Regions from separate parts of the Neobacillus oceani genome, predicted to be linked through region 3. Evidence: predicted binding sites of a transcription regulator. Region 3 holds the regulator's gene; each other region holds the start of a gene.
The links. Region 3 encodes LexA, which represses DNA repair genes until DNA is damaged. Its sites were predicted from a motif close to CGAACATATGTTCG; they were not measured.
Positions count from the first base shown of each region.

Region 1 (10,050 bases), 2.1 Mb from region 3:
TACACATCAGAACCCTAAAAAATACGTTTAGAACATTTGTCTCCTTACACGAAAAACGGGACCGCCCTTAAAATGAGCGGTCCCGTTTTCCTATCTTGCTTTAGCTGTTTGCTTTTCTGTTCCTTCGACCTGTTTGAGCATCCTTGCGCGGTCGCGTTCGAGGATTGGCTTCAGATAGCGGCCGGTATGCGATTCAGGGACTTCCGCTACCTGCTCGGGCGTTCCGGTTGCCACAATCGTTCCGCCTTTGTCGCCGCCTTCAGGACCAAGGTCGACGAGATAATCGGCCGTTTTAATGACATCAAGGTTGTGCTCGATGACAAGGACCGTGTCCCCGTTTTCCACGAGGCGCTGCAGTACGCTCAGCAACCGGGAGATATCATCGACGTGCAGGCCGGTAGTCGGCTCATCCAGTATATACATCGTCTTTCCGTTTGAGCGCCTGTGCAATTCGGAGGCAAGTTTAACCCGCTGCGCTTCCCCGCCGGACAGAGTTGTCGCTGGCTGGCCTAGTGTCACATAGCCAAGACCGACATCTGCAATCGTCTGGAGTTTGCGGCTGATTTTTGGATGATTGGCAAAAAACTCAACTGCGTCAGCGACGGTCATATCAAGGATGTCAGAGATATTTTTGCCTTTGTATTTCACTTCGAGTGTCTCACGATTGTATCGTTTCCCGTGGCATACCTCGCATGGCACATATACATCCGGCAAAAAGTGCATCTCAATTTTAATGATGCCATCGCCGCGGCAGGCCTCACAGCGTCCTCCCTTGACGTTGAAGGAGAAACGCCCCTTCTTGTAGCCGCGCACCTTCGCTTCATTTGTACTCGCAAATAAATCGCGGATATCATCAAATACCCCAGTGTACGTTGCGGGGTTGGAACGTGGCGTCCGGCCGATTGGCGACTGGTCGATATCGATTACTTTTTCAAGGTGCTCGATGCCCTTGATGCTTTTGTGAGCACCGGGCTTCGTTTTGGCCCTTTGAAGTTTTTGGGCAAGTGACTTATGAAGAATTTCATTTACTAGCGTACTTTTTCCCGAACCGGAAACGCCGGTGACAGCCTGAAACACGCCAAGCGGAAACTTGACAGAGACATTTTTCAGATTGTTCTCGGCAGCGCCCTTAATTTCAATAAATCGGCCATCCGGCTTGCGCCGTTCGATCGGAAGCGGAATGAACTTTTTGCCGGCCAAATATTGGCCAGTCAATGACGCCGGATCGTTCATCACTTCCTCGGGCGTTCCAGCTGAAACAATCTCTCCGCCATGAACCCCGGCACCCGGACCGATATCGACCAAGTAATCGGCAGCGAGCATCGTATCTTCGTCGTGCTCAACAACGATTAAGGTATTTCCGATATCACGCATGCTCTGCAATGTGCTGATTAGTTTATCATTATCGCGCTGGTGAAGGCCTATTGATGGCTCATCAAGAATATAGAGAACCCCGGTCAGACGCGAGCCAATTTGTGTTGCGAGCCTAATCCGCTGGGCTTCACCGCCGGAAAGCGTTCCGGCCGCTCTGCTCAAATTCAGATAATCCAGGCCGACATTCACCAAAAAGCCGAGCCGCTCATTGATTTCCTGGAGAATGAGTCTTGCAATCTGTTTTTCTTTTTCAGTCAGGTCAAGGGATTGGAAAAATCGCTTTGCTTCCTCGACAGAAAGCTCGCTTACTTCTCCAATATGCCTACCTGTAATAAGGACAGCTAGTGTTTCTTTCTTCAGCCTGTATCCATGGCAGGTTGGGCAGGCCTGTTGCCCCATGTACTTTTCCATCTGTTCGCGGATCCAGTCGGAACTTGTTTCCTTGAAGCGCCGCTCGACATTGCGCAGGACGCCTTCAAATACGATATAGCCATCCTTTACCTGGCCAAAATCATTCCGATAACGGAAGTAGATTTTCTTCCCTTCCGATCCATACAAAATCCGGTCCATCTTGCTTTTTGGCAAGTCCTTGACTGGAACATCCATATCGATGCCGTAATGGTCGCTGACAGCCTTCAGAAGCTGCGGATAATATTGCGAAGAAACAGATTCCCATGCGGCAACCGCATTTTGATTCAAGGTCAGTTCCTTGTTCGGGATAACAAGGTCCGGATCGACCTCCATTTTTGCACCTAACCCGTCACATTCAGGACAGGCGCCGAATGGGCTGTTGAACGAAAACATCCTCGGTTCGAGTTCGCCGATGGAGAATCCGCAGATTGGGCAGGCATGGTGTTCGCTGAACAGCAGTTCCTCTTCGCCAATGACGTCGATGACAACCTTCCCATCCCCAAGCTGAAGCGCAGTTTGAAGTGAGTCCGCGAGTCTGGCCGCGATTCCTTCTTTTACAACGACACGGTCAACGACAACGTCGATCGAGTGTTTCTTATTTTTTTCCAACGTAATTTCGTCGCTTAAATCAAGCATTTCCCCGTCAACACGGACGCGGACGAATCCCTGTTTCTTGATGTCTTCCAACACCTGAACATGGGTCCCTTTCCTGCCCGAAACAACCGGGGCGAGAATTTGCAGCCTTGTCCGTTCAGGGTATTCCATAATCCGGTCGACCATCTGCTCAATTGTCTGGGACGAAATTTCTATTCCGTGGTTCGGGCACACAGGGCGCCCAACACGGGCGAAAAGAAGCCGTAAATAATCGTGAATTTCCGTGACCGTCCCGACAGTCGAGCGCGGGTTCCTGCTCGTTGTTTTCTGGTCGATTGATATCGCCGGCGAAAGGCCCTCGATTGCATCGACATCCGGTTTGTCCATCTGCCCAAGGAACTGGCGGGCATAAGCGGACAGCGATTCGACATAGCGGCGCTGCCCTTCCGCATAAATGGTGTCGAAGGCAAGCGAGGACTTTCCGGATCCGGAAAGCCCTGTCAAAACGACAAGCTTATCTCTCGGAATGGTGACATCGATATTTTTTAAGTTATGGGCTCTGGCGCCTTTTACAACAAGTTTATCCATTGCCATGTTACAGTCATCCTTCCGCTTTCAGCTCTAGTATCAGGTCACGAAGCTCTGCGGCGCGTTCAAAGTTAAGCGCCTTTGCTGCTTCCTTCATTTCTTTTTCCATATCGGCAATCACGCGCTCGCGGTCCTTTTTGGCCAGCTTGCCGAGCGATTTCGCCGGTGAATACGCTTCGCCTTCCTCGGCGGCCTGGGTGGCGCGAATGGCCGCGCGTATGTCCTTCTGTATCGTCATCGGCGTAATGCCATGCTTTTTGTTGTATTCTTCCTGGATGGCACGACGGCGCTTCGTTTCTTCAATGGCGATCTGCATGGAATTGGTCATCTTATCCGCATACATGATGACGTGCCCTCGTTCGTTCCGCGCTGCGCGGCCGATTGTCTGGATCAGCGACCGCTCTGAGCGGAGGAAGCCTTCCTTGTCGGCATCAAGAATCGCGACAAGTGACACTTCCGGAATATCGAGCCCTTCCCTGAGCAGGTTGATTCCGACAAGAACGTCATATTTGCCAAGCCGGAGCTCCCGGATAATTTCAATCCGTTCTAGCGTCTTAACTTCGGAGTGCAAGTATTGCACTTTGATGCCGATTTCCTTCAAATAATCGGTCAAATCCTCGGACATCTTCTTCGTCAAAGTGGTTACAAGGACGCGTTCGTTCCGTTTGACCCGTTCATTTATTTCACCGATCAGGTCGTCAATCTGGCCTTCAATCGGACGAACGTCGATATTTGGATCCAATAGCCCCGTTGGCCGGATAATCTGTTGGACCATTTCCGGCGTATGTTCGATTTCATACGGACCCGGCGTTGCCGAAACGGCGATCAGCTGGTTGATATGCCGCTCGAATTCCTCGAATTTAAGCGGACGGTTATCGAGAGCGGACGGCAGGCGGAAGCCATGGTCAACGAGAACCTGCTTCCGAGCCTGGTCCCCATTAAACATACCCCTGATTTGCGGTAGCGTAACATGGGATTCGTCAACGACAATAAGGAAATCGTCCGGAAAATAGTCGAGCAGCGTATATGGAGTTGCCCCAGGCGGCCTCAGCGTCAAATGGCGGGAATAGTTTTCAATACCGGAGCAGAAGCCCATTTCCCGCATCATTTCAAGGTCATAGCGGGTCCGCTGCTCAAGGCGCTGTGCTTCAAGCAGCTTTTCCTCTGCGCGGAGTTCCTCAAGACGTTCTTCCAGTTCTTTTTCAATATTTTCGATTGCTATCCTTAGCTTTGCTTCCCTCGTCACGAAGTGGGATGCTGGAAAAATGGCGACATGGTTCCGCTCGCCAATGATTTCACCAGTCAGGGCATCGACTTCGCGGATGCGTTCGACCTCGTCGCCAAAAAACTCGACGCGGATGCAATGCTCGTCTTTTGACACCGGGAAGATTTCGACAACGTCGCCCCGTACCCTGAACGTACCGCGCTTAAAGTCGATGTCGTTCCGGGCGTACTGGATATCGACGAGCTTATGGAGCAGCTTGTTCCGTTCAATTTCCATCCCTTCCCGCAGGCTGAGCACCATTTCCTTGTATTCTTCCGGCGAACCCAAACCGTAAATGCACGAAACAGACGCAATGATGATGACGTCGCGGCGCTCGAATAGGGCGGATGTCGCCGAGTGGCGCAGCTTATCAATTTCATCATTGATGCTCGCGTCTTTTTCGATGAATGTATCGGTCTGGGGCACATATGCCTCCGGCTGATAGTAATCATAGTAGCTAACAAAATACTCGACGGCGTTGTTCGGGAAAAATTCCTTGAACTCACTGTACAGCTGGCCGGCGAGCGTTTTATTGTGGGCGATTACAAGGGTAGGTTTGTTTACCTCTTTAATGACATTGGAAACGGTAAACGTCTTACCTGTACCCGTTGCGCCGAGGAGCGTCTGGACGCGCTTCTTTTTGTAAATGCCGTCGACCAATTTCTTAATGGCTTCGGGCTGGTCCCCCTCCGGCTTGTATTTGGACACTAACTCAAACTGGTTCTTCACGTTACCGAACCTCCAATACTTAAAAATAAGGCATCTATCAGTAAACAAGGTTGTGTGATTTTCTTATTGAATGGGATGGCACATTGGCAGGCCCTTCGCCGCCAATTCATATAGTAAACAGTATGCCCGCCATGGCGCCCCATTCAAACCGGCTGGCTCCAAATAGGGCCATCTTGCGGGCAAACTGAAAGGATGCCGAAATTCACAATTCCGGCATTGCTAAAAATCTTATAAAAACATTCTACCACAAAGGGGAGGGCGCAAACCAACTTTATACGAACAAATATTCGATTTAATTTTTGGTTTTCCTGCTACATTCAGGATGTTTTTCTGATAAACTGACAACGTGTTTGGGTATGCTTACTTGAACCCCACGGATTACATGGTGCGGGGACCAATTTTTCGAAAACAGCCCCGGAAATAAAAATCCCGCCGGCGTTTGGCGGGCGGGTGGTCAGGTTTTGTTTGCGGTTGGTTTCGGCTTTAGGTACGAGGCGGCCCAGAAGCCCACGGTGAGCGAGAAAGCGTCGACGATGATGAGTCCCCAGCTGTTTGTGTAGCCTTTGTAGACGGATGCCGCGATGAGGCCGACTGTCAGGGCGAGTGCGATGACCCGGTTGTAGGTGACCCTAGCAAACAGCAAGACGCACAGACCGGGCAGGAAGAATGCCGATAGATATTGAATCACCTTTTACCCCCCTTTTGATTTGGTTCGTGCGCTACTCTTGCCAGTTGAGCTTTGTCAATGCAGCGGCGAGGTCCTGTTCGAATTCGGTGTTATCGAAGTTAATTCCCAGGGTGATAGCAGCCTTGGCGACCTCTGGCCTGATACCGGAAAGGATCGCGCGGATGCCAATCAGGTTCAATCCCTTGAATAATTTTGATAACTCACATGCGACTGCCGAGTCCATTTCGGGTACGCCCGACATGTCAATAACGAGCTTGTTGATGCGCATCGCTGCGCTTTGGTTCAGGACGGATTCCAGGATGTCGGCGGCACGGTCAATGTCGATTTCACCGATAAGTGGTAATACGCCCGTGCCTTTTGTTACCGGTATGACCGGTGAACTTAGCTCGTAAATCATCTTTTCCTTTTCCGAAATCAGCTTGCTATGGACTTCGTAGTAATGTTTGGAAAACAAATCAATGACTTTGTCAAAGGCAAAATTGATTTGCTTTGTCCAACGGAAAATGTCTTCGAATGAGAGTTCTTTCTCGTAATCACGCGCGAAATTTTCGATAAAAAGAATGATGACACTCCGGAAAATCCCGAATTGTTTAATCACAGAGTGAAGCGGTACCCCTGAATTTACCCTGTCCTCCGATACCATACGGGTCCAGTCGAGAATTCCCTTTTTGAATCCCTCTTCTTCCTCAATAAAGACTTTTATGATCCGTTCAATAAAAAGCTTGTTTTGTTCGCGGAGTTTGTTGACAAGTTCTTGGGATGCTTCAAGTGAATAAGGCGAACCGACTTTTTCGGTCCTCCGGCTAAGCCACTCCTCCGTCATATCGGCCGAACGGGAAAGTAGATGGTAATAGAGTGCTTGTTCTAAATCTTTCATTTTTTCCCCCGCATTTGTTGTAATTTTTATTCTATCATACCCGAAATAGCATTTATTTGCATATAGGGTGCCTGTTTTTTCAACTTCGGCGGATGTATGGGGTGGCTAAATGAAAAATTGGGTAAGGGTAAAGGATAGGAAGTGCTGAATGAAAGGTGGTTCGCGAATATGGACGAGTTACTCAGGGAGACGGCTCATCGGCCCTATCCCCTTCCGGATGCGCCATGGCTTATGACCCAGACGTGGGAAAATCTACTTTTTTTGCATTGGCCTGTAGATGCCGCCATGGTCAGGGAGCACGTACCGGAAGAGTTGGAGCTTGATACGTGGGAAGGGCAGGCGTGGATATCGATATCGCCATTCCAGGTCAAGCACCAGCGCTTCAGGGCTCTGCCGGAAATCCCGATGTTGAATGAGTATTTGGAGTTGAATGTGAGGACGTATGTAAAACGGAACGGGAGGCAGGGCATCTGGTTCTTTTCGTTGGATGCGAACCTCGCCCCGGCGGTGTTCGCGGCAAACGGACTGCTTGCGCTTCCGTATAAAAATGCGGAGATGTCGTTTGACGAGGTAAGTCCGGAGGAGAACCAAGGCGCGGAAGCAGTGAGTTTGCCGGTAAATAGCACAAGCGCGGCGGCCAATTTTTACAAAAGAAAAGGTTTTCGGTTTTCGAACAGGCGGATTACGGGCGAGGATGGGTTCGGCCAGTTCAATTGTTCGTATCGTCCGGTTTCGGGGCCTGGATTGTGCATGGCGGGGACGCTTGAACACTGGCTGATTGAGCGGTATTGCCTGTTTACGACCCGGGATGGCAAGGTGCTGCGCGGTGATATCCATCACCAGCCGTGGGATGTTTCAGCAGCCGAGGCAGTGGTTTCCATCAATACGATGAGCCCGGTGCCACTTCCGGGAGAGCCGCTGCTTCAGTACTGCGATTCGAAAAAGGTGCTAATGTTCCCGTTTGTGGAGGATTGACTTTGTTTTACAGTTCGAGCATGTCCGAAAGAGCTTTATTGGGGACAGCAACATGTGTGGTCCTCCCCTGTTAATTGACCCTTCCCCTCCGGAGCCAATTCTATTATTTCAACTTGTTCTTCGATCAACTCTCGCAAAATTTGACGAACGGCCTATATTTACAAGTTCATCCTATTCCTATTACATTATTAATATCCTAAATAATGTAAGGAAGTGAGAGATGAGGGCTGATACTGAAAACCGATACCTGTTCACTCGTTCCAAAATTCTTATCGTTGTTTTATTTCTTTCGTTATTAGCCGGCTGCCAGAAAGACGCCATTACTACTGAAAAAAGATTCATTGAACCGACCGCGCCGGAATGGCTTTACGCGAACGGCCAATGGAAAGAGGTTTTAAAACCGAATGGGGATAAAGTGATGCAGGGCTGGCTTGACGGCAAGAACGGCCGGCATTATGGAAGGCGGGCAAGGATTGAGACGGACAGCAGCTTCGCCACATTGAAGCAACGGGGCATTGGAGGAACGGTCTTTATTTTCGTTGATGGAAAACAGGTTGTAACACAAAAACTAGACGTGGATGGTAAGCCTGTGGACATCCCGATTTACAAAAATAAAAAGGGATGGCACCAGATTGAAATTGGCTTTTCCAACCAAAGCGAGATAGACGGCCTTTTCGTAAGCGAGGGGGCAAAAGTAAGGAAGCCGGAGGAAAAAAGAAAAAGGCTTATTGTTATCGGACATAGTCATGCGGACGGGACTGGTACCCAAAATATAGGGATGGAATCGATGGCTTCTGTAATTGGCGACATAATGGGGGTAGAGAGCATCAACCAGGGTATTGGCAGAACCGACATTGATATTTCTTCCCCTCCTGCCGACAACAACAGTGCGCTGGGAAGGGTCAAGACTGATGTAATTGATCTGAAACCGGATTATGTCCTGTCCATTTACGGGTTCAACTCCATCTCTACAATCTATCAGGGAAAAATGACCCACGAGCAATATCAGGAAAAATATATGGAATTTATCAAAGCGATCCATGATGCCCTTCCGGATACAAAGGTTTTTGCAAGCTCCATCATGGCCACTCCTTCCTACTCGGATGAAGAGCTCAAACTATACAACGAGGACATAAAAATAGCCTGTTCCAAAGTGCCAAACTGTACGTACATCGATTTGACAGGCAAGATGAATGAAGGCAATTTTGATAAGTATATGGCATCCGACCGGCTCCACCCGAGCACTGAAGGGCAGAAGTATCTCGCCGAAGAATACGCAAAATCAATTTCAGCTGTTCTGGGCAAATGATAACAAGGCCATGCCGGCGCCGTTTTTGGGGCGCAGAATTGGCCTTGTTTTAGCAGAACAATGTACTCCAAACTATTCCTATACGAAACTGCTGCGCTTCACTAATAAACATCTCCCCGATACCGTGAAGTCCGGTCTATCTATCTGTCCGGATCTTTTGGCTCCAGTACTCTCGGCCGCTTGTCTTTAAGCGGAATAGGCGACCTAAACAGCACGTCCCGCAATGCCTTAATATCAAAAGGGATAAACGGCCATAGATACGGAACGCCGAAGCTTTTCATGCGCGCCAAATAAATGATGACGAGGGTGAATCCGACGACAAGCCCGAATGTATGGAACAAGGCCGTTACGATCAGTAAAAACAGCCTAACAAGCCGGTTGGCAAGGCTTAGTTCATAGCTGGGGGTTGCAAATGTGCCAATCGCGGCGAGCGCCAAATACAGGATGACCTCATTCGTCAAAAGGCCGACTTCAACGGCGACCTGCCCGATCATCAATGCGGCGACAAGGCCAAGAGCCGTCGCAAGCGATGTCGGTGTATGGATCGCAGCCATCCGCAGCATGTCGATTCCAATTTCAATTATTAAAAACTGAAGGAACAAAGGAATTTTACCGGGATCATTGGGCCCGATAAATTTCATGCTTTTCGGCACGAGGCTCGGGTCAATCGTGAGCAAGTACCAAAGCGGCAGCAAAAATAGGGACGCCCATACGGCAAAAAACCGTACAATCCGTAAATAGGCTCCTACAAGCGGCTTATTCCGGTATTCCTCTGCATGTTGGAGATGATGCCAATACGTTGTCGGCGTAATCAAAACGCTCGGCGACCCGTCAACGAGTACACATACATGCCCTTCGAACAGATGAACGGCAGCCGTGTCCGGCCTCTCCGTATAACGGACTGCCGGGAACGGGTTCAAATAGCTCCCGGTAATAAATTCCTCAATGGTTTTCTCGGCCATTGGAAGCCCGTCCGTATCGATGCTGGACAACTTGTCCTTTATCTTATCGACCAGCTCCCCATCGGCAATGTCTTCGATATAGCATATAATCATGTCGGTTTTCGACCGCCGCCCCGCCTGGATATATTCCATCCTGAGCGTCCTGTCGCGAACCCGCCTTCTGATCAGTGCCGTATTGAAGACGATCGTTTCTACAAAACCATCGCGTGATCCGCGGACAACCCTCTCCGTGTCCGGTTCTTCAGGCCCCCTGACCGGATAGGTTCTGGCATCTATTAG
Region 1 is NZ_CP143543.1:4,089,123-4,099,172, forward strand. It holds gene uvrA (excinuclease ABC subunit UvrA) at 91-2,973, opposite strand; gene uvrB (excinuclease ABC subunit UvrB) at 2,981-4,960, opposite strand; gene V1499_RS20765 (CsbA family protein) at 5,415-5,648, opposite strand; gene V1499_RS20770 (STAS domain-containing protein) at 5,680-6,525, opposite strand; gene V1499_RS20775 (YqjF family protein) at 6,694-7,500, shown strand; gene V1499_RS20780 (SGNH/GDSL hydrolase family protein) at 7,721-8,809, shown strand; gene V1499_RS20785 (spore germination protein) at 8,950-10,050, opposite strand, start outside.
Region 1: the regulator LexA is predicted to act here: its motif matches at 5,237-5,250, upstream of uvrB (excinuclease ABC subunit UvrB).

Region 2 (10,050 bases), 1.4 Mb from region 3:
AACAATATTAAAATGGCCGATGAACAGGTTTCGCCGATTTGCCAGGATACCGGGCTGCCGACGTTCAAAATCAAGACCCCGGTTGGCGCGAACCAAATTCAAATGAAAGCCGCCATCCAACAAGCGATTGCTTTGGCGACAAAGGATGGAAAGCTCCGCCCGAACTCCGTCGACTCGCTGACAGGTGAAAACAGCGGCGACAACCTTGGCGGGGGAACTCCTGTCATCAAGTTTGAGCAATGGGAAAAAGACTATATCGATGTCCGCCTTATTTTAAAAGGCGGGGGTTGTGAAAATAAAAATATCCAATACAGCCTTCCTTGTGAGCTTGAAGGGCTTGGCCGCGCGGGCCGGGACCTTGACGGAATCCGCAAATGCATTATGCATTCCGTCTATCAGGCGCAGGGACAGGGATGCAGCGCAGGATTTATCGGCGTTGGCATCGGCGGCGACCGTTCTTCAGGCTATGACCTTGCCAAAGAACAGCTTTTCCGTTCCAATGATGACGTGAACCCGAATGAAGACCTACGCAAGCTAGAGGAATACATTATGGAAAATGCCAACAAGCTTGGCATCGGTACTATGGGCTTTGGTGGGGAAACAACCCTTCTTGGCTGTAAAATTGGCGTCATGAACCGGATTCCAGCAAGCTTCTTTGTATCGGTTGCCTACAACTGCTGGGCGTTCCGCCGTCTTGGAGTCAATGTCCATCCTGAAACTGGAGAAATCATGGATTGGATGTACCAGGAAGGTGAAATGATCGACTTCAAGCAGGATCAAACGCTCGCAGCACAGGAAACTGCCGCGGCATCTGAAGGAGTTATCACGCTGCAGGCACCCATCACCGAAGAACAAATCCGCAGCCTGAAGGTTGGCGATGTTGTCCAAATTAATGGAATGATGTATACAGGCCGTGACGCAATCCATAAATACTTGTCGACAAACGATTCCCCAGTCGACCTGAACGGACAGGTCATTTACCACTGCGGCCCGGTTATGCTGAAGGATGAAGAAGGAAAATGGCATGTAAAGGCTGCCGGCCCGACAACAAGTATCCGCGAAGAGCCTTATCAGGGTGATATCATGAAGAAGTTCGGCATCCGCGCCGTTATTGGAAAAGGCGGAATGGGGCCGAAAACACTTGCAGCGCTTCAGGAGCATGGCGGGGTTTATTTGAACGCAATCGGAGGAGCGGCACAGTATTACGCGGATTGCATTAAATCTGTCGAAGGAGTCGATCTGATGCAGTTCGGCATTCCGGAAGCAATGTGGCATCTCAAAGTTGAAGGATTTACCGCTGTTGTCACGATGGATTCGCACGGGAATAGCCTTCACGCAGATGTCGATAAATCCTCTCTCGAAAAGCTGGCACAGTTTAAGGAGCCGGTGTTTAAATAAGAATATTCTGATAAAACGACAGCCTTTCGTAAGGAGGCTGTCGTTTTTTTGTCCAGCCAACAGAAATTGCCGGAATTTCCCGGGAAATTCAAGTGGTGCAACACAATTCTCCATAGTGTAAATATTGCCAGCAGTATTATCGACATGGATTCCAAACACTAAAGAAAATTGGGTTTGGAGGAATCCTCAAAATGAGAAAATTGTATATGATTTTGATTGCTGTTTGCATTATCCTCGCTTTTATTCCAAAAAAGACTCACGGCCAAACCTCATCTGCACCGTTTGGTTGGGGGTTTAAACGCGGGCAAAACGAACAGCAGGCTGATGCAGGATGGCAATATGAAGCACTCCTCGAAAAGAACGGAGCATTTTACAAGGGTAGCGATGACGAGAAAATCGTTTACCTGACTTTCGACAATGGCTATGAAAACGGCTATACGGAAAAGGTTCTCGATGTCCTGAAAAAAGAGAAAGTCCCAGCGGCATTTTTCGTAACCGGCCACTACATTGAGAGCGCGCCGGAATATGTGGAACGAATGGTAAGGGAAGGGCATATCGTAGGGAACCATTCTTGGGGCCACCCTGATTTTACAAGGATACCTGACGCACAAATCAAAGAAGAGCTTGAGCGGGTCCGGGCAGCCTATCAAGAGCTGACTGGGAAAAAGAAAATGGCCTATGTCCGGCCGCCTCGCGGAACGTTCAGTGACAGATCCATGGCTGTAAGCAAGGAAGCCGGTTATACACACGTATTCTGGTCACTCGCATTTGTCGACTGGAATGTGAACCAGCAAAGAGGCTGGCAATATTCGTATGACAACATCATGCGGCAAATCCACCCGGGAGCCGTCATCCTGCTCCATTCTGTTTCTAAGGACAATGCCGACGCCCTTGAAAAAGTGATCGTCGACCTAAAGGCAAAAGGCTACAAATTCAAAAGCCTCGACCATTTGGCAAAACAGCAAAAAGCAAAGTAGTCGAAAGAACTGCAGCGATGCAGTTCTTTTTTGATTCCTGTCGGTTTGTTGTTAACCAAATGGTATAATTGGTAATATAAACCTATCTTAAGCTGCTTAGCAAAAACTAATGGAGGTAACGAATGAGAGAGGTAATGCTAAAAACCGAGAAAAGTCCGATGCTGACGGTTGTTTGGGCGATTATTTTATTTGTTTGCAGTTCTTTTATGCCCTTTATTATTGTTTCTATGATTCACAGCTATCTGTTCAAAAGTCCCCAGCAGTGGTTATTTATTGCGCCTGGCCAAGGTTATGTAACTTTCATGGCGGGAATGTTTTGGGTTTCGATTGTCATGTTTCTATATGTCTTCATTCAATACAAATACCATGTAAAATTTATGAAGTGGATTGTGTTAGCGCTTTTCTCTATTAGTATCCCCATGTTTATGTTCGGGTCTGAACACTACTACTTTTTTGACGAAAATGGCCTTCATTACAATGGCCTAAGTACGTTTAATCAAACAACGACTTATGATTGGGCAAGTATGAAAGAAGTAAAACAAGTATATGCCAATAGGCCAACGAACAACGCCAGGTATTTGGATAACTATGTATTTATCATGTCGGACAACAGGCAAATTGTTATTCCTTATGACTCTGAACTTAGAAGAAACGAAAAACGAATTTTGGTGAAACTGGAGAGAAGCCAAGTCAAAGTTATAGATAATTATTATGAATGAGAAGGATGAAAATACCGGCACAGCGAATGAGAAAAAAGTATGGAATTATGGGGAAGTTGGACTACGGCCCAAAAGGGGTTAGAGGTTCTGATAGCTCAAGGCCTTCAAATATGTCATTACCCAAACCTGGAATTTGGCGTTTGGAACCTTTCCGTTGGGAATAAAACCATTGGGTCTATCGGTGTGGATGTGAAGGGAAATAATTTGGTGGAGAAGGGGGCGGCTATCGAAATGCAAATAGAGACGTTTGAACAATTAGTTAGGGCGATTGATACACTTCCGAGAAAACAAAAAACCTTGATTATCGGGGTTGATGGATGCGGGGGCTCAGGGAAAAGCACTTTGGCCAGAAAACTGAAGGAAGCAAGGAAAGATGCCACTATTGTCCATATGGACGATTTTTATTTTCCATCGAGCCAAATCATAAAAGGACTGCCACAGGATAAGCCGGTTGGCGCGGATTTTGACTGGCAAAGGGTATTAAATCAGGTGCTGCTGCCGTTGAGCAAGGATCAAGAAGGTAACTATCAGCGTTACGATTGGAACAGTGATCAGCTTGCTGAATGGCATTGTGTTCCCATTGGCGGAATTGTCATTATCGAAGGAATATCATCGACCCGGCATGAGCTGGCGGATTACTACGATTTCACGATCTTCGTGGAATGCCCGTACGATATCAGGCTGCAAAGAGGACTTGAACGGGATGGAGAAGGGGCCAGGGACATGTGGGTAAACAACTGGATGGTTGCGGAACAGATGTATATAGAAGCGCATAAACCGCACGAGCGGGCCAACTTGGTGATAGATGGGACGAAGTAGCTTTTTCGCCTAAATAAATGATTGGATGCTGGTCAAACATATTACACTTGACCAGCATCTTTTTTAGTTGTTCACAGTGTTTTAGGCCATCCCAGGAAATCATGCTATAATCAGGGAAAATGGACAAAGGGGAAACGAATGTGTGGCAGGAATCAATTCAAATAGAAGGCCCGTATAATTTTGACAGGGTCCTTGACCGGTTATCGATGGACCCGCTCAATGCCCTCAACCTTGAAAAAAGGACAATCACGGTACCAATCAAACTTGGCGGCGAAGCTTACACTGCAATCGTCACCGCAACTGGCACGACCGATCAGCCAAGCTTCATCATTGAGGCGGAAAACGGCGATAAAGAGCTTATTATCAAGCGTATCGCAGAGGTTTTCCAATGGGAAGTGCCGTTAAAGGATATTCACGAGTATTTTGGTAAAACTGACCTCAACGAAATTTTTGAGGAGCATATTGGCACCCCCCTGATTCTCGACTTTGACCCGTTCGGCTGTCTGCTGAAATGCATCATCCATCAACAGCTGAATATGGCATTCGCCATAAAGTTGACTGAACGTTTTGTGAAAAAATTCGGCTACGAAAAAGACGGTGCCTGGTTCTATCCGGATCCCGAAACCGTTTCCGCGCTGACAGTCGAAGAACTTAGGGAACTCCAATTCAGCGGCCGGAAAGCCGAATATTGCATCGACATTGGCAAGGCTGTCGCCGAGGGCGGTCTGGATATAGAGGCATTGAAGCATGAGGAAGAGCAGGTTATTTTTGACAAGCTTATCAAAATACGCGGCATCGGCGCATGGACAATCCAGAATTTCCTGCTATTCGGGCTCGGCCGCCAAAACCTGTTTCCAATGGCAGACATCGGCATCCAAAACGCACTGAAAAAACTATACCAGCTTGAACGCAAACCAACCCTAGAAGAAATGGAACGCTACAAAACCGGCTGGGAACCATATCTAAGCTACGCATCTCTCTACCTTTGGAGAAGCATTGAGTAAAGTACGCGCTTCTTTTTAAAGAGGGATAGTAAACGGAGTTGACCATCATGAAAAAAGATCAGGCAATTAAAATAGAACCAAAGCAAACCTTCCCGTTAACAATTAAAAGGCTCGGCATCAATGGGGAAGGCGTCGGCTATTTCAAAAGGCAGGTGGTCTTTGTCCCCGGCGCGCTTCCTGGTGAGGAAGTCGTTGTTGAAGCAACCAAAATCAATCCGAAGTTCGCTGAAGCCCGGATCAAAAAAATCCGTAAAAAATCGCCTTACCGGGTGGCTCCGCCATGTCCTGTTTTTGAACAGTGCGGAGGCTGCCAGCTCCAGCATCTCAAGTATGAACGGCAGCTTGTCGAAAAGCGCGACATCGTCCTGCAGTCACTCGAACGCCATACAAAGCTGAACTTAAATGAAATCGACGTCCGCCCGATGATTGGCATGGAAGACCCTTGGGCGTACAGGAACAAAAGCAGCTTCCAGGTTGGCGTTGAAAAAGGTAAGGTTCTCGCTGGATTATACGGACTTAACTCACATAAGCTCATTAACATCGAGCAATGCGCCGTCCAGCATTCCGCTACGACTGATGCAACATTAAAGGTACGTCAAATTCTCCAGGATCTACACATTCCAATTTATAATGAGAAATCCCGGAAAGGAATCGTCAGGACGATCGTCACCCGTGTCGGCATCCAGTCCGAGGAACTCCAGGTAGTCCTGATTACAACGCAAAAAGACATTCCTAAAAAGGAACTATTAATAGAAGAAATTAAAAAAAGACTGCCCGGTGTTAAATCAATTGTTCAAAACATTAACGGAGAACGGACTTCCCTCATTTTTGGAAAAGAAACCGCTACCTTGGCCGGAAGTGATTTCATCCAGGAAACACTAGGCGATTTGCAATTTGAGCTTTCCGCCAGGACGTTCTTCCAATTGAATCCCGTCCAGACAGTAAAGTTGTACGATGAGGTAAAAAAGGCGTCCGAGCTCAGCGGTGTGGAAAAAGTCGTCGACGCGTACTGCGGAGTTGGAACGATCGGCCTTTGGGTCGCTCGCCAGGCAGGAGAAATCAGGGGAATGGACATCATCCCAGAATCGATTGAAGACGCAAAGAAAAACGCCGCCCGCCATGGCATTAAGCATGCAAATTATGTAACGGGCAAGGCGGAAGAATGGCTGCCGAAATGGACGAAAGAAGGCTGGTGGCCCGACGTTGTCATCGTCGACCCGCCGCGGACAGGCCTCGACGGCAAGCTGCTTGATACACTGTTAAAGGTAAAACCAAAAAAGATTGTATATGTGTCCTGCAACCCATCAACACTCGCGAGGGATATCCAGACATTAAGCAAGGAATTCAAAGTTGAGTACATTCAACCGGTCGACATGTTCCCGCAGACGGCGCATGTGGAGTGCGTCTCGCAGATGATATTAAGATAGTAAATGAGGCAAGAGCTATACACTCTTGCCTCTTATTTATTTTAGGATTGGTAAACTGAGAATGGATAATTGATGAAGTTATTTCAAAAGTGTAAATAGAATAAAATTTTCATTTTACCTTACAACAAAACATGTTGTCAACAATAAATTTGTGTTATTTTCGAATAAATGTTACAATAGTCTTACAATTGTTTTTTAATCGTATTCTGAATTCAGCTGTACTTTTTGCAGATAGAATTATGGATACGGTTTTTTTAATATCTTTTTTTAAAACGAAGAAAAAAATCAAACAATTGTGTGAGCTTTAAAGGAATTTAGGTGAATAAAATTATCAATTTACTAACTAGTAGTAGTCGAGTTTTTATTTACAAGGAGGACTAGAATATTGAATCTAATCAATAAGAAAGTTACACACAAGCGGTTTGGCATGGGTAGTATAGTGAAACATAATGATTCACGTATTGTCATAAATTTCGCATCGGAAAATAAAAACTTTGTTTTCCCCGATGTATTTGAAAAGCACCTAAAACTGCATGATAAAGTTGCAGCTAATTCACTTGAAAAAGTTATACAAAAAATGGAAGTCGAACGAAAAGAGGAAGAATGGAAGAAGGAAGAGGAAAAAAAGCTACAACAAAAAAAACTGGAGCTTCGCTGGGAACATGAAAAACTTATGAAAAATCATAAACTTCATCCTGAATCACAAATGGTTTTTTGGTGTGACACAGAAGAACAGAATAATTCTTTTTCAGAGTGGAAGGTTTTTTCAGGCGTATTAAAAAGTGGTAAAAACCAGGGGGAGCCAAACAAACCCATTCGCTTGCATCAAAATAGCGCTGTCCTGTTAACAACAAGAGATTCTAGTCTGCCTGAACAAGACAGGCGTATCTTAGGTGTCTATATGGTGAATGAAAACTTTATCGGTAAGCTTTGTGAAGATGGATTTATTCCCGCTCATTCAACATACAGACTCCAACTTACTGAAAAAGAGTCGGAACAGATGCTTTTCTGGAACTATTACGTAAATGAGAAATTGCCCCACAGAATGACATGGAATACCGGTAAATACCGTTATTTTGATAATTTGTGGATGGCTCAAATTTTGCTTGATATCGTTTCACTGAAAAGTGACCCGAAGGAACGAGAACTGGCACAACAATTTTTTGAACATTTTTGCAAAATGAATCAGATAACCGAGCAAGAGTTGCCAAAGCCTAATGGCGCTTTATTGCGTGTTTAGCCGTTAGCCATAATTAATACGTAACGAAATATATTTTAAAAGAAGGCAACTTACCCAAATAAACTGGGAGTTGCCTTCTCTAATTTTATTCATGTTCTGATATAACCTTCCCGTAAAGCGCCTTTCAAAAATGAGCTGGGTTCACCCACACTATATAGCTGCAAAGAATGCATTGCCCTAGTGCAAATGGTGTAGAAAATTCTCCGTAGGCTCTCATCACCATATGTTTGCTGCGATGCATCATAAATGATGACGGCATCAAATTCGATTCCTTTTGATAAATAGGATGGGATGACCACTACTCCTTGTTCGTATTCAATTGAATTGCTTTTCAGGAGTTTAATATCATCGATGCCAGCCAAAGCTTCAAAGGCACTTGCACTTTCCGCGGAAGATTTGCATATGATTGCTATGCTGTTAATCCCGAATCCTCGTAGTTCAGCTACCTTGGTGGCAATGCAGCGGTGCAGCTCGGCGTGGTTCGCCAATTGAGTCAAGGCAGGCCGCTCACCGTCACGTTCAAAAGGGATAATCCGGTCGCCGCCAGGGATGAGTCTGCGTGTAAATTCGATAATGGGTTTTGTGGATCGGTAGCTCCGTGCCAAGTTGATCACTTCTGTTTCTTCGGGTCCGTAAAGATTGGTAAGCATGTGGAAGTCAACCGTTTCACTGGCATGGGCGAATATAGCCTGATTAAAGTCGCCAAGAACAGTCATCTTTGCCGAAGGGAACAATCGCTTCAAAAACTCGAATTGAAATGGTGAATAATCCTGTGCCTCGTCAATGACTATATGTTTGATCGAGCTGTTCGTCTGAAAACCTTGGATTAGCTCTTTTAAAAGTAAATACGGAGTAGCGTCTTCATAGTATAATTTACCGTCTTCCAGCGCTTCCAGTGTCAATCGGCAAATATCCTCCCACTCTGGGGGTGCTTCCCCCTCCAGCCACAGTTTGATCTGAGAGGGGTCGGTAAATAGTTGTTTGTACATCCCCTTGATGTCAATGAAACGAAAAGCCCGAATTCGATTTCGAATCAGCTTTAATTTCCTGCTTACGATCAATCGGGCAAGCCCTTCGTACTCCATTTCATAATTGATAACCGCTTCGCCTTTAAACCCTCGTTTTTTCGCTAAGTAGGTGTAAGCCTTATGGTACTCCTCGTTGCTTAGCAACTCAATTTCCTCTTGGACCCATGGCTTAGACCGTTCGAACTTTTCGGCTTCATCTATTTTCTTCATCAGCCAATCCTTCAACTTTTCAAGCCGGTTATGGAATCGAAGTGAGGTGTCGCTGCTATAAAACCTTTCTGCGATTTGTTGAGATGTAACAATCGGCTTTCCTCTGAAGGTAAATCCTTTGAATAACATTCCGGTTTGCCCTAGCGACTCCCGATATGATTTGATTGCCTCAAAAAAGCGGATGGATGCCTTGAAACGGATGCCAGCAATCCTTTGCCTGTATGAAGGGGAATTTACCGAAGTTAAAACATATTCCAGTTGCTCGTAAGGATTTTCAATTTGAAAATCTTTTCCAAGCCGATGGATTAAATATTCCTGGAATGTTACCTGCTGCATATTCTCTTCCCCAAGTTCCGGCAACACATTGGATACGTAACTATTGAACATCGAATTAGGTGAAAAAAGAATAATTTGATCGGCATTCATTCGATCCCGGTATTTGTAGAGCAAATAGGCAATCCGCTGCATGGCGGCCGATGTCTTTCCGCTGCCGGCTGCACCGTGTACAATGAGCAGCCGCCCGCGATCATGGCGGATGATCCTGTTTTGCTCCTGTTGAATGGTAGCGACGATATTGTGCATATATTTGCCAGTACCTTTGCCAAGCACCTTCTGTAAAATTTCATCTCCGATGGTCAGACTCGTATCAAACATGGATTGAAGCTCGCCGCCCCGGATAAGATATTGCCATTTTTTCTCCAATACACCATTGATAATTCCTCCGGGCGTGGCATACTTAGCGGGACCTGGCTGGTAGTCGTAGTAAACACTAGAGACAGGTGCCCTCCAGTCGTAGACAAGGAAATTTTCACCACTATTATCCGTCAGTGTGGAGATTCCAATGTAGATCTGCTCCTGAGTTGATGTGCCGTCTTCGATGAAATCAATTCTGCCAAAGTAGGGGATTTCCTCCATACGGCGCAGCGCGGATAATCTCCTCGATGCATGTCTGTGGGTGCTTTGGCTAACGGCGAGGGCTTGGGCTTCTTGCCGTAAGCCGATAATCGTTTCAAGGTAATCATCAAAGGTATCCGTATTCACCTTGATTTCGTCCCAAAAGTGTTTGCGGATGTGAATGACTTCATTTCGATGCTGGGTAGTTTCTCCCTCCAACCTGCTGATTTGCAATTTAATCGTATTCATTACACTGTCCACTCGTTTTTGCTCCCGTTGAAATTCCGAATTCACAGCAAACACTCCTTTTAAAAAAAATAGTGGTTAGGGGTTG
Region 2 is NZ_CP143543.1:597,919-607,968, forward strand. It holds gene V1499_RS02955 (fumarate hydratase) at 1-1,398, shown strand, start outside; gene pdaA (delta-lactam-biosynthetic de-N-acetylase) at 1,590-2,375, shown strand; gene V1499_RS02965 (hypothetical protein) at 2,498-3,094, shown strand; gene V1499_RS02970 (uridine kinase) at 3,326-3,913, shown strand; gene V1499_RS02975 (DNA-3-methyladenine glycosylase family protein) at 4,054-4,917, shown strand; gene rlmD (23S rRNA (uracil(1939)-C(5))-methyltransferase RlmD) at 4,965-6,344, shown strand; gene V1499_RS02985 (malate synthase) at 6,730-7,584, shown strand; gene helD (RNA polymerase recycling motor HelD) at 7,674-10,010, opposite strand.
Region 2: the regulator LexA is predicted to act here: its motif matches at 6,631-6,644, upstream of V1499_RS02985 (malate synthase).

Region 3 (10,050 bases):
CCTATACCGTCGGTGCACCGTCGCTTTGGATACATCGTAACCGAACCCTCTAAGGGTCGCGGCGATTTCCGCAAAGGTGAGGCCATTGTCTTTCAGCCTGATAATTTCATTTACTGGGACTTCGATCCGTTCACGGCCAGGGCTCTCATCCAGGTTTTTCAGGTTTTTCTGGGGCTTATAGCCTTTTTCAATGGCCCTTTTCATTCCACGCTTTATCTTGATATTGTGCAATTTACGCTGATATTCCTCGACCATCGCGACAATATTAAGAATCATCGAGTCGGATTCAGACAGCTGGAGTTCACCGTCATGCGCCACACTGTATAGCTTGATGCCATTTTTTGATAATACATGAAGGATGGCTATTTTGGCATTTCCCCTGCCAAGCCTTGTTTCATCCTGAATAAGAACGGCATCAATTTCCCCATCCTTTATGAGGTTAAGCAGTTCTAGGAGCCCCTCCCTTTCAAGGGAATATCCGCTTGCCTGCTCCCTGTAGACCGCTGCCTTTTCAAACCCGTGCCTTTTCGCAAGAGCAAGAAGTTCCTCCTCCTGCCTTGCAAGGGACGTTTCCTGGGCTTCCTTTTCTGTGCTGACTCGGCAATATATCGCTGCCCGGACGCCCTTGTTCCCCATATTTACTCACCCTTTCCAACACTTGCTAGCTGCTGTCCCTCGCTAATGGTGAGCTTTTTAATAGGGACAATGATTTTGTCCCCTGGATAAATCGTGTCGCTCGCGAGTTCATTGTTTTTCTTTACCCAGTTTATAATATCAGACCGGTCCATCGAATGGCGTTCGGCAAGCTCTTCCGCAACCGCCCAAATGGAATCCCCTTCTTTCACTGTAATGGTCATGTATGTATCTTCAGTTGCAGGTTTGCTAAAGTACGATACCGCTCCTGCACATAGGCTGCTGACAAAAATCAATAGTACGACATAAGAGTTATTTATCAAAAATTTCTTCATTGGACGCACCCCTTAAGAATGTATGTTCGGTTTATTTGATTTGATTATAATCCGAACGTCTGTTTGATGTCAATGAAAAAACTCGAACTTATGTTTGTATCTTTGTACAACCCATGCTATAATTAGGTAACAATACCAGAAGAGGTGTTTCCATTTATGGCTAAAATATCGAAGAGGCAGCAGGAGATCCTTGATTATATTAAAAGTGAAGTAAAAAGAAAGGGTTATCCGCCGTCCGTCCGTGAAATCGGTGAAGCAGTGGGGCTCGCCTCAAGCTCGACCGTACACGGCCACCTGGAACGGCTGGAAATGAAGGGCCTTATTAGAAGGGACCCGACAAAGCCAAGGGCAATTGAAATTCTTGAAGCCGATGAAGCATACATCCCGAAAGTCAGGGTCGTCAATGTTCCAGTCGTTGGGCGTGTTACTGCCGGACAGCCAATCACCGCTGTTGAAAATGTCGAGGAGTATTTCCCCCTTCCGGAAACGATGGTCCCTTCAGACGAGCAGGTTTTCATGCTTGAAATTATGGGGGAAAGTATGATTGAGGCTGGTATCCTTGATGGGGACTATGTCATTGTAAAGCAACAGAAGACAGCAAATAACGGAGATATCGTTGTCGCAATGACAGAAGAGGACGAAGCTACGTGTAAAAGATTTTACAAAGAAAAAGACTATATCCGCCTCCAGCCGGAAAACCCAACCATGGAGCCTATCATCCTTAGGGAAGTATCCATTTTGGGAAAAGTTATCGGCGTATACCGGAGCATCCATTAAAAAACAGGCTATTGCGGATAGCCTGTTTTTCTTTGCTTCTATATATTTATTGTTCCGTCTGGGCTTCTTCCCTTTGCTGTGCCCGCTCGTCATACCAAAGCTTCGCGTGGGTAAGGATTGAGAAAACCAGGAAGAAATTCATTGCCCAAACTCCGATGAATGGGCTTATGCCCCCAAACTCGATTGTTTTATACCCCTTTAAAATCATCACAAGATAGGATTCAATAAAAACCAATACGAACCCAGCCGCACCTGCAACTGCCATTCTGATCATGCTGATACCCCCTCAAAGTTCGGAAATTCAAAAGTTTGTCACTTTGTTTTTACAGCTTTGTGAACATAAACAACATACCAACATTTTTAACCTTGAATCTGTTATTTTAAAAGTACAGAAAAACTTCAACAGCAATCGATTCAAAAACAAGCCATCATAAGATTGCTTAGTCAAACATCGCATTGAACAGCCAGAACACAACGAGATCGAACAGCCTAGACGCATCAGTGGAAACGAATCGCATCGTCATTGACAGGGGTTCCAACTAGATTCATCTATGATTTGCATCCAGATACAGAATGGTCATCTTAGAAACAGCTATGATTTGCATCCAGATACACAGCATCACAGCCTAGAAGCACCTAAGATTGGCACCAAGATACAAAACCTTACAACTTAGAAACATCTACGATTTGCACAAAGATACAGAATGGTCATCTTAGAAATAGCTATGATTCGCATCCAGAAACACAGCATCACAGCCTAGAAACACCTAAGAATTGCACCATGATACAAAACAACACAGCTTAGTAACATCAATGAATGGCAACATGAGACATAATGTGCACCATCGCACCCCAGAGACACCAGGAAAATGCATCTCTGAGACAGCGCAGATAAAGAACTACATCAGATCAGCTGGCACTTGCTTAACTGGCTGCCAGCTGAGCCGGATTACCCGCATTGAAAAATCCTGTATATATTCCAAAGTAGCCGCTAACCCCCTTGGCGGCTATTTTTGTTGTCTCTCTTTTATTATATACCATCCTGGAATATAAAGTCATAAACAAAAGTCACAAAATTGTCATATTTTAATGTTTTTTCACATTTACACGTATCTCAATTCCATACCAAACACAAATCCTATGAAAAAAAGCAGTCCACTTTTACAAAAGTGAACTGCTTTTTTAAATTCTATTAGTACATACTCATATACTGTTCGCGTTCCCAAGGGTGTACCTGGGTTCTAAACATATCCCATTCGATTTCCTTCGCTTCGAGGAAGTGCTCAACGATATGCTCGCCAAGCGCGGACAGGATGACATCGTCTGTTTTCATCATATCAAGCGCTTGTGCAAGTGTAGCCGGCAGGTCGGCAATTCCTTCTTCGATGCGCTCTTCCTTCGACATCACATAAATGTTACGGTCAACTGCTGCTGGCGGTGTCAACTTGTTTTTGATACCGTCTAAGCCAGCCTTCAATAGGACAGCCATAGCCAAATACGGATTGGCTGCAGGGTCGACGCTGCGCACCTCAACACGCGTGCTCATTCCGCGTGAAGCAGGGATACGGATGAGCGGTGACCTGTTTTTCGCGGACCAAGCAACATAGCATGGCGCTTCATAGCCAGGAACCAGACGCTTATAAGAGTTGACAGTCGGGTTTGTGACGGCAGTGAAGTTTGTTGAGTGTTTAAGGATGCCGGCGATGAAATGGTATGCATTCTCACTCAGGTCCAATTTGCTCCCTTTTTCATAAAACACGTTCTCATTACCTTTGAACAGGGACAGGTTGCAGTGCATGCCGGAACCGCTCACGCCGAACAATGGCTTTGGCATGAACGTAGCATGCAAACCATGCTTCCTGGCGATTGTTTTTACAACAAGCTTAAACGTTTGGATATTGTCGCACGCAGTGATGGCATCCGCATATTTAAAGTCGATTTCGTGCTGGCCCGCCGCCGTTTCATGGTGGGAGGCTTCGATTTCAAAGCCCATTTCTTCAAGCTCAAGTACGATATCGCGGCGGCAGTTTTCGCCAAGATCGGTTGGGGCGAGGTCAAAATAGCCTCCGCTGTCATTCAGTTCAAGAGTGGGTTCGCCATTCTGATCAAGCTTGAATAGGAAAAATTCCGGTTCCGGCCCAATGTTGAAGGTTGTAAAGCCAAGCTCTTCCATTTCTTTAAGAATTCGTTTCAAATTATTGCGTGGGTCGCCGCCAAATGGCGTTCCATCCGCGTTATGGATGTCGCAAATGAGGCGCGCAACTTTCCCTTTCTCGGCTGTCCACGGGAAAATGACCCATGTATCAGGATCAGGGAAAAGATACATATCGGATTCCTCAATCCGGACAAAGCCTTCAATGGAGGATCCGTCGAACATCATTTTATTGTCAAGCGCCTTTCCAAGCTGGGAAATTGGGATTTCCACGTTTTTGATTGTCCCGAGAATGTCCGTGAACTGCAGACGGACAAACTTTACGTTCTCCTCTTTTGCCATTTTTTCGATGTCTTCACGTGTGTACCTTGCCAAGTTGTTTCCTCCTTTATAATAGCAACGGATTAATTGAAAAATCGGGACATATCGCCTTGCCTTAAGGTCGAACGGTTGAACCGCCCGGCATGGAGCAATTCATTGCGAAGCAATTTCCTTAATTCAACTTCCGTCAATTCCTTTTTCGGCTTCTTTTCCTTTTCGGATTCGCGCTGCCTTTTCTCCTTGTTGACGAGGAACAACTCCCTGATTCCAGCCATATTGACGCCCTTGTCAATCAGATCCTTAATTTCAAGGAGCCTGTCAATATCATTCAAACTGAACATTCGCCTATTCCCTTCAGTCCGAGCGGGAGAAATCAATTGGTGCTCTTCATAATAGCGGATTTGCCTCGCGGTCAAATCGGTCAGCTGCATCACAATTCCAATCGGAAACAGCGGCATGGAGCGGCGGATCTTGCTTCCCCCCATGATTTCTCCTCCTTATCGTGACTTACAAACTGAATTATATTCCAATGTTAAAAAATCTGTCAATACTATGTTAGGTTTCCTTACATGGGAATTAAAAAATTTTCCCAGGCTGAAAAATCAGGAAACCATTGATGAAACGGCTTTTGCTTTTTCCTATTTTGAGCTGAACATCCTAAAAAAGATTCCTGTTGAAACCGAAATCAGGATGCCGAAAAGGAAAAATAGGCTAATATAGCCGAAGCCTTCACCAAGTGGCGGAACATTCCACATGCTTGCCAGGCCGGCTGCGCCTTTCCGATTGTTTGAGCCACATGCTGAGAAGCCCTTTTTTGCACAACGGCATTTTCAGTCCCTTTAGGCTTATTCCCTATTTTCTCTACTTTAATAGCCAAAATTGAAAAAAGCTTATAGAAATAAATACAGGTGTGGACAAAAAGTACCCATTTATGCAACCGCCTTTATAAAAATATAAAGAAGGCACCTGTTCGAGAGGTGCCTTCTTCTCTATATCAATCCTTCTTCAATCAGCCGGTCAAGTGCCAGGCAGATGGCGATTTTCACATGGGAATACGTAAGCCCTCCCTGCACATAAGCTGCATAAGGCGGCCGCAATGGCCCATCTGCGGTAAGCTCAATACTTGCTCCCTGAATAAATGTGCCCGCAGCCATGATAACATCGTCTTCGTATCCAGGCATGTAGGCGGGATATGGAGTAACGTAAGAATTAACCGGCGACGAAAACTGGATTGCCTGGCAGAACGATACCATCTTTTGGCGGTCATTGAACTCCACCGCCTGGATAAGGTCTGTTCTTGGGGCATCCCATTTAGGAAACGACTTCATCCCGAACCGCTCAAGCATCGCCGCTGTAAAAACAGCCCCTTTCAGCGCCTGGCCCACAACATGTGGTGCCAGGAAAAATCCCTGATACATTTCATGGAGGCTATAAAGCGACGCGCCAGCTTCGGCTCCGATTCCCGGTGAGGTCATTCGGTAGGAACATGCATCTACGTACTCCTGCTTTCCAACGATATAACCGCCCGTTTTTGCAATGCCGCCACCGGGGTTTTTAATCAGGGAACCAGCCATCAGGTCGGCACCCGCGTGGCACGGCTCCTCCAATTCCACGAATTCGCCATAACAGTTATCGACGAAAACAACAACGTCCGGCTTGATTTCCTTTACAAAACGGACCATTTCACCGATTTCCGCAACCGTAAATGACGGCCTTGTCGCATACCCTTTGGAACGCTGGATGCCAATCATTTTCGTATTCGGTTTGATTGCGGCAGAGACAGCGTTCCAATCGATGCCACCTTCTTCTGTAAGCGCCACGCTATTGTACGAAATCCCGAATTCCTTTAGCGACCCATTCCCGGCCCCGCGGATTCCGACGATTTCCTCAAGCGTGTCGTACGGCTTCCCTGTTATGTAGAGTAGCTCGTCGCCCGGCCTTAATATTCCGAACAGGGCGATGGAAATTGCATGGGTGCCTGATATGATTTGCGGACGGACAAGACCTGCTTCCGCTCCGAATACATCCGCATAGATGCTCGCGAGCACGTCCCTTCCTGTATCATCATAGCCATAGCCAGTGCTTGGGGTGAAGTGCGAGTCGCTCACCCTGTGCTTTTGAAAGCTTTGCAGTACCCTGAATTGATTCGTCTCAATTATTTCATCTATTGCCCTGTGGATATTGGCAATTTGTGTTTCCACCTCCCGCGCAGCCTGGCTTAGGCGTTCTCCGTGCTTCAATTGCTTATACATGGTGCTTCTCCAATCTATCATGTAAATTTTTGCAGCTGGACCTTTCCGACGAAGAGTCTTCGTCTTTTCCAGCTTATATTGTGAATTTTTGCAGCTGCCCAGCAACCTGATGGTCCCTTAACGCATAGCCTGTGCAGCGATAAACTTGGTCATTTTCCTGGAAAGAAAGCTCCCTTAGGATCGTTTCGTTTTTCAGCATCGACAAAAGCTTTCCTTCATTCGCCGGAACGAGGACATTGTATGGCTCCATCATTGCGATGGCCGTTTCTTCAATTTTCTTTTTCAACGCGTCGCGGTCTTCTTTGTCAAATGCTGATATAAAGGCAGTCGGTGTATCAGCGGTCGGAACGAAATCAGGATGCTGAATGTCCCGTTTGTTGTAGACCGTCAGCTGCGGGATGTCTTTCACATCAAGCTCCTCAAGCAGCCTGTTAACCGTCTTTTCATGGTGAAAATAATCCGGGTTCGACATGTCGACTACGTGAAGTATTAAATCCGCTTCCCTTACTTCCTCGAGCGTGGACCGGAAAGCCGCGATGAGCGAAGTCGGCAAGTCCTGGATGAATCCCACCGTATCGGTGATCAGGCAAATGAATCCGCTTGGTAAAATTATTTTCCGGGTCATCGGGTCGAGTGTCGCGAAAAGCTGATTTTCCTCGTAGGAGTCCGCTTCTGAAAGCCTGTTGAACAACGTGGATTTCCCAGCATTCGTATAGCCGGCAATCGCGATTTGGAACGCTTTGTTCTTTTTCCTGCGCTCCCGGTACCTGTCTCTGTGCTGGACGATGATGGCAAGCTGCTGCTTGATTTCATCGATCCTTCTTCGGATATGCCTCCGGTCCGATTCAAGCTTTGTTTCCCCGGGACCCCTTGTGCCGATTCCGCCTCCAAGCCGGGAAAGCTCCGTCCCCTGGCCGGCAAGCCTAGGTAGTATGTATTGCAACTGGGCGAGCTCGACCTGCAGCTTGCCTTCTTTCGAGCGGGCCCTTTGCGCGAAAATATCAAGGATTAATTGAGTTCTGTCTATAATTCTGGCATCAAGCTCCGTTCCAAGGTTCCGTTTTTGGCTCGGAGACAATTCGTCATTAAAAATTACAATATCGGCCTCAAGCTGTCCGACGAGCGCCTTCAGCTCTTCTACCTTTCCTTTACCAATATAAGTGGCGGGGTGGATCCGCTCACGCTTTTGGACAACAGAAATCAGTACTTCGCCCTTCGCAGTTTCAGTCAAGGAAACAAGCTCTTCCATTGAATACTGAAAGCGAAGGTCATCGTCTTCGGTCGTCTGGCAGCCGACTAGGATAGCTTTTTCTTTTTCCATCTTTACTTCCATGCGCCACACTTCCTTCACCATAATCTTGTTCCCATCATAACAAAAGTTTGGTGATTTCTCTATGTTGGCCTAGTTTTCGGAATGAATAAATGAGGTTGCGGATAAATGATAAATTCTGGTTTCGGTTGGAGTAGGTGAGGTTTGAGTGACATAATTTTTGGATTTTGGTCCATCAATGTCACTCATTCGGGTTTGAGTGACTTCCTTTTTTGGATATTGGCTGGACAATGTCACTCATTCGGGTTTGAGTGACTTCCTTTTTGGATTTTAGCCCTACAATGTCACTCATTCGGGTTTGAGTGACTTCCTTTTTGGATTTTAGCCCTACAATGTCACTCATTCGGGTTTGAGTGACTTCCTTTTTGGATTTTAGCCCGACAATGTCACTCATTCGGGTTTGAGTGACTTCCTTTTTGGATATTGGCTGGACAATGTCACTCATCTGCGTTTGAGTGACTTCCTTTTCGGATTTTGGCCGAACAATGTCACTCAACCGATTTTAAGGAACATCCTCTCCGGATAATGTCACTAATCCTGCAATCAATTGGCTTCTTATTCAACTTTGTGGATAGGTCCCCTCAGCCCAAAGAAAAAAGAGGCCGCGGCCTCTTTTTCAACTACTCTTTCACGTATTGCATTAATGTTTCTGGATCAAAGCCAAGTACCCAGTGGCCATTGACTTTTGTTTGCGGCACGCCCATCTGCCCTGTTTCGTTCACCAGTTTTTCAGCGGCGGCGCGGTCGTTCTGAACATTCACTTCACTATAGTCCAATCCTTGAGCCTCAAGGAAGTTTTTCATCATTGTGCAGTACGGTCAAGTGTTCGTTGTGTAAACAATAATTTCGTTCATTTCAATTGCCTCCTTATTAATTTCTACCTGTTTAGGTATTATTGTCCAAATTCTCTTTTCGTGCAATGAATCTGCTTTGCCTCGTTCTTTGCAAAAGAGGATACAATATTGTCATTCCCTTATTACACGGATTTAACCATAATGCTTTTTTAACTATTTGCGTTCCTTACCAAATCATTGGAATAATTTTTTTAAAAAACAAAAAAGCCCCGTTTTTGGGGCAAGTTAGCCATCTTCAAAAACAAGGTCATTGCTTCTGAGTGTCATGAGATCATGCCGGTCGTAGCTGTTTTGAATAAGTAGCCTCATCGCCTGGGCGCGGATCGATTTTTCGATGATGTTCCGGATGTATCTGCCATTCGAGAAGCTGTTTGGCGACAGGACCGATTTGATCCAAATGAGATGCTCCCTTAATTTCTTTTCGGCCTCATGGCTGAGCGAATATTCCCTTTCCTTTACCATCCTGTCCGCAATGTCCATTAGCTGATCAATTTTATAATCGGGAAAATCAATCACGAGGGGAAACCGTGAATGGAGGCCGGGGTTCAGCGACAGGAAATAATCCATTTCCCGTGAATAACCGGCAAGGATAAGGATAAATTCATGCTGCTTATCTTCCATATGTTTGACTAGTGTGTCGATCGCTTCTTTTCCGAAATCCTTTTCCCCGCCCCTCCCGAGCGAGTAGGCTTCATCAATGAACAGGATGCCCCCCATCGCCTTTTTGACAAGGTCGCGCGTTTTCTGCGCCGTGTGTCCGATGTACTCACCCACCAAGTCCGCTCGTTCCGCCTCGATCAGATGCCCTTTTGAGAGGACATTCATTTTTAAAAAAAGCTTGCCAATCAGCCTGGCGACGGTCGTCTTCCCAGTTCCGGGATTCCCCTTAAACATCATATGCAGTGCCTGCTTCTTCGCTTTCAGGCCAGCCTCTTCCCTTTTTTTATTAATATATATCCAGGCATAAATTTCTTTAATCGTTTTTTTCATTTCTTCCATTCCGACAAGAGAGCCGAGTTCTTCTTCAATTTCCTTCAATGCCGCGTGCTCTATTTTCTGTACCGCCTTGGGCAGAGAGGGTTCGTGCTCACGCAGAAGTGCCGGATTTCGTTTCTGGGTATTCAGGACAATGCTGATTTGGCCATTGTCTTTCATGCGCATCGGCTGGTCCAAAGCTTTCACCTCTCAGAATCCTTCTCTTTTGCGCGGATTCCGGTTCCCGACCGGAGAATTAATCCTTCATACTATCCTATTCGCCCATGGGGAAAACATTTCTTTTTTGCCAAAAACACCTTTTCGGAGGGGACATTTTGAATTTATCCGCCACTTCAAAACACGAAAAAAGGCCCGGCTCATTAAAACCGGACCTGTTTCATTTTAAATTTTTACTGCCCCT
Region 3 is NZ_CP143543.1:1,966,792-1,976,841, reverse strand. It holds gene V1499_RS09800 (recombinase family protein) at 1-636, opposite strand, end outside; gene V1499_RS09795 (LysM peptidoglycan-binding domain-containing protein) at 639-968, opposite strand; gene lexA (transcriptional repressor LexA) at 1,125-1,745, shown strand; gene V1499_RS09785 (hypothetical protein) at 1,792-2,019, opposite strand; gene glnA (type I glutamate--ammonia ligase) at 2,938-4,272, opposite strand; gene V1499_RS09775 (MerR family transcriptional regulator) at 4,302-4,703, opposite strand; gene V1499_RS09770 (aminotransferase class I/II-fold pyridoxal phosphate-dependent enzyme) at 5,208-6,470, opposite strand; gene hflX (GTPase HflX) at 6,544-7,803, opposite strand; gene V1499_RS09760 (hypothetical protein) at 7,982-8,296, opposite strand; gene V1499_RS09755 (glutaredoxin family protein) at 8,421-8,654, opposite strand; gene spoVK (stage V sporulation protein K) at 8,880-9,827, opposite strand; gene hfq (RNA chaperone Hfq) at 10,040-10,050, opposite strand, start outside.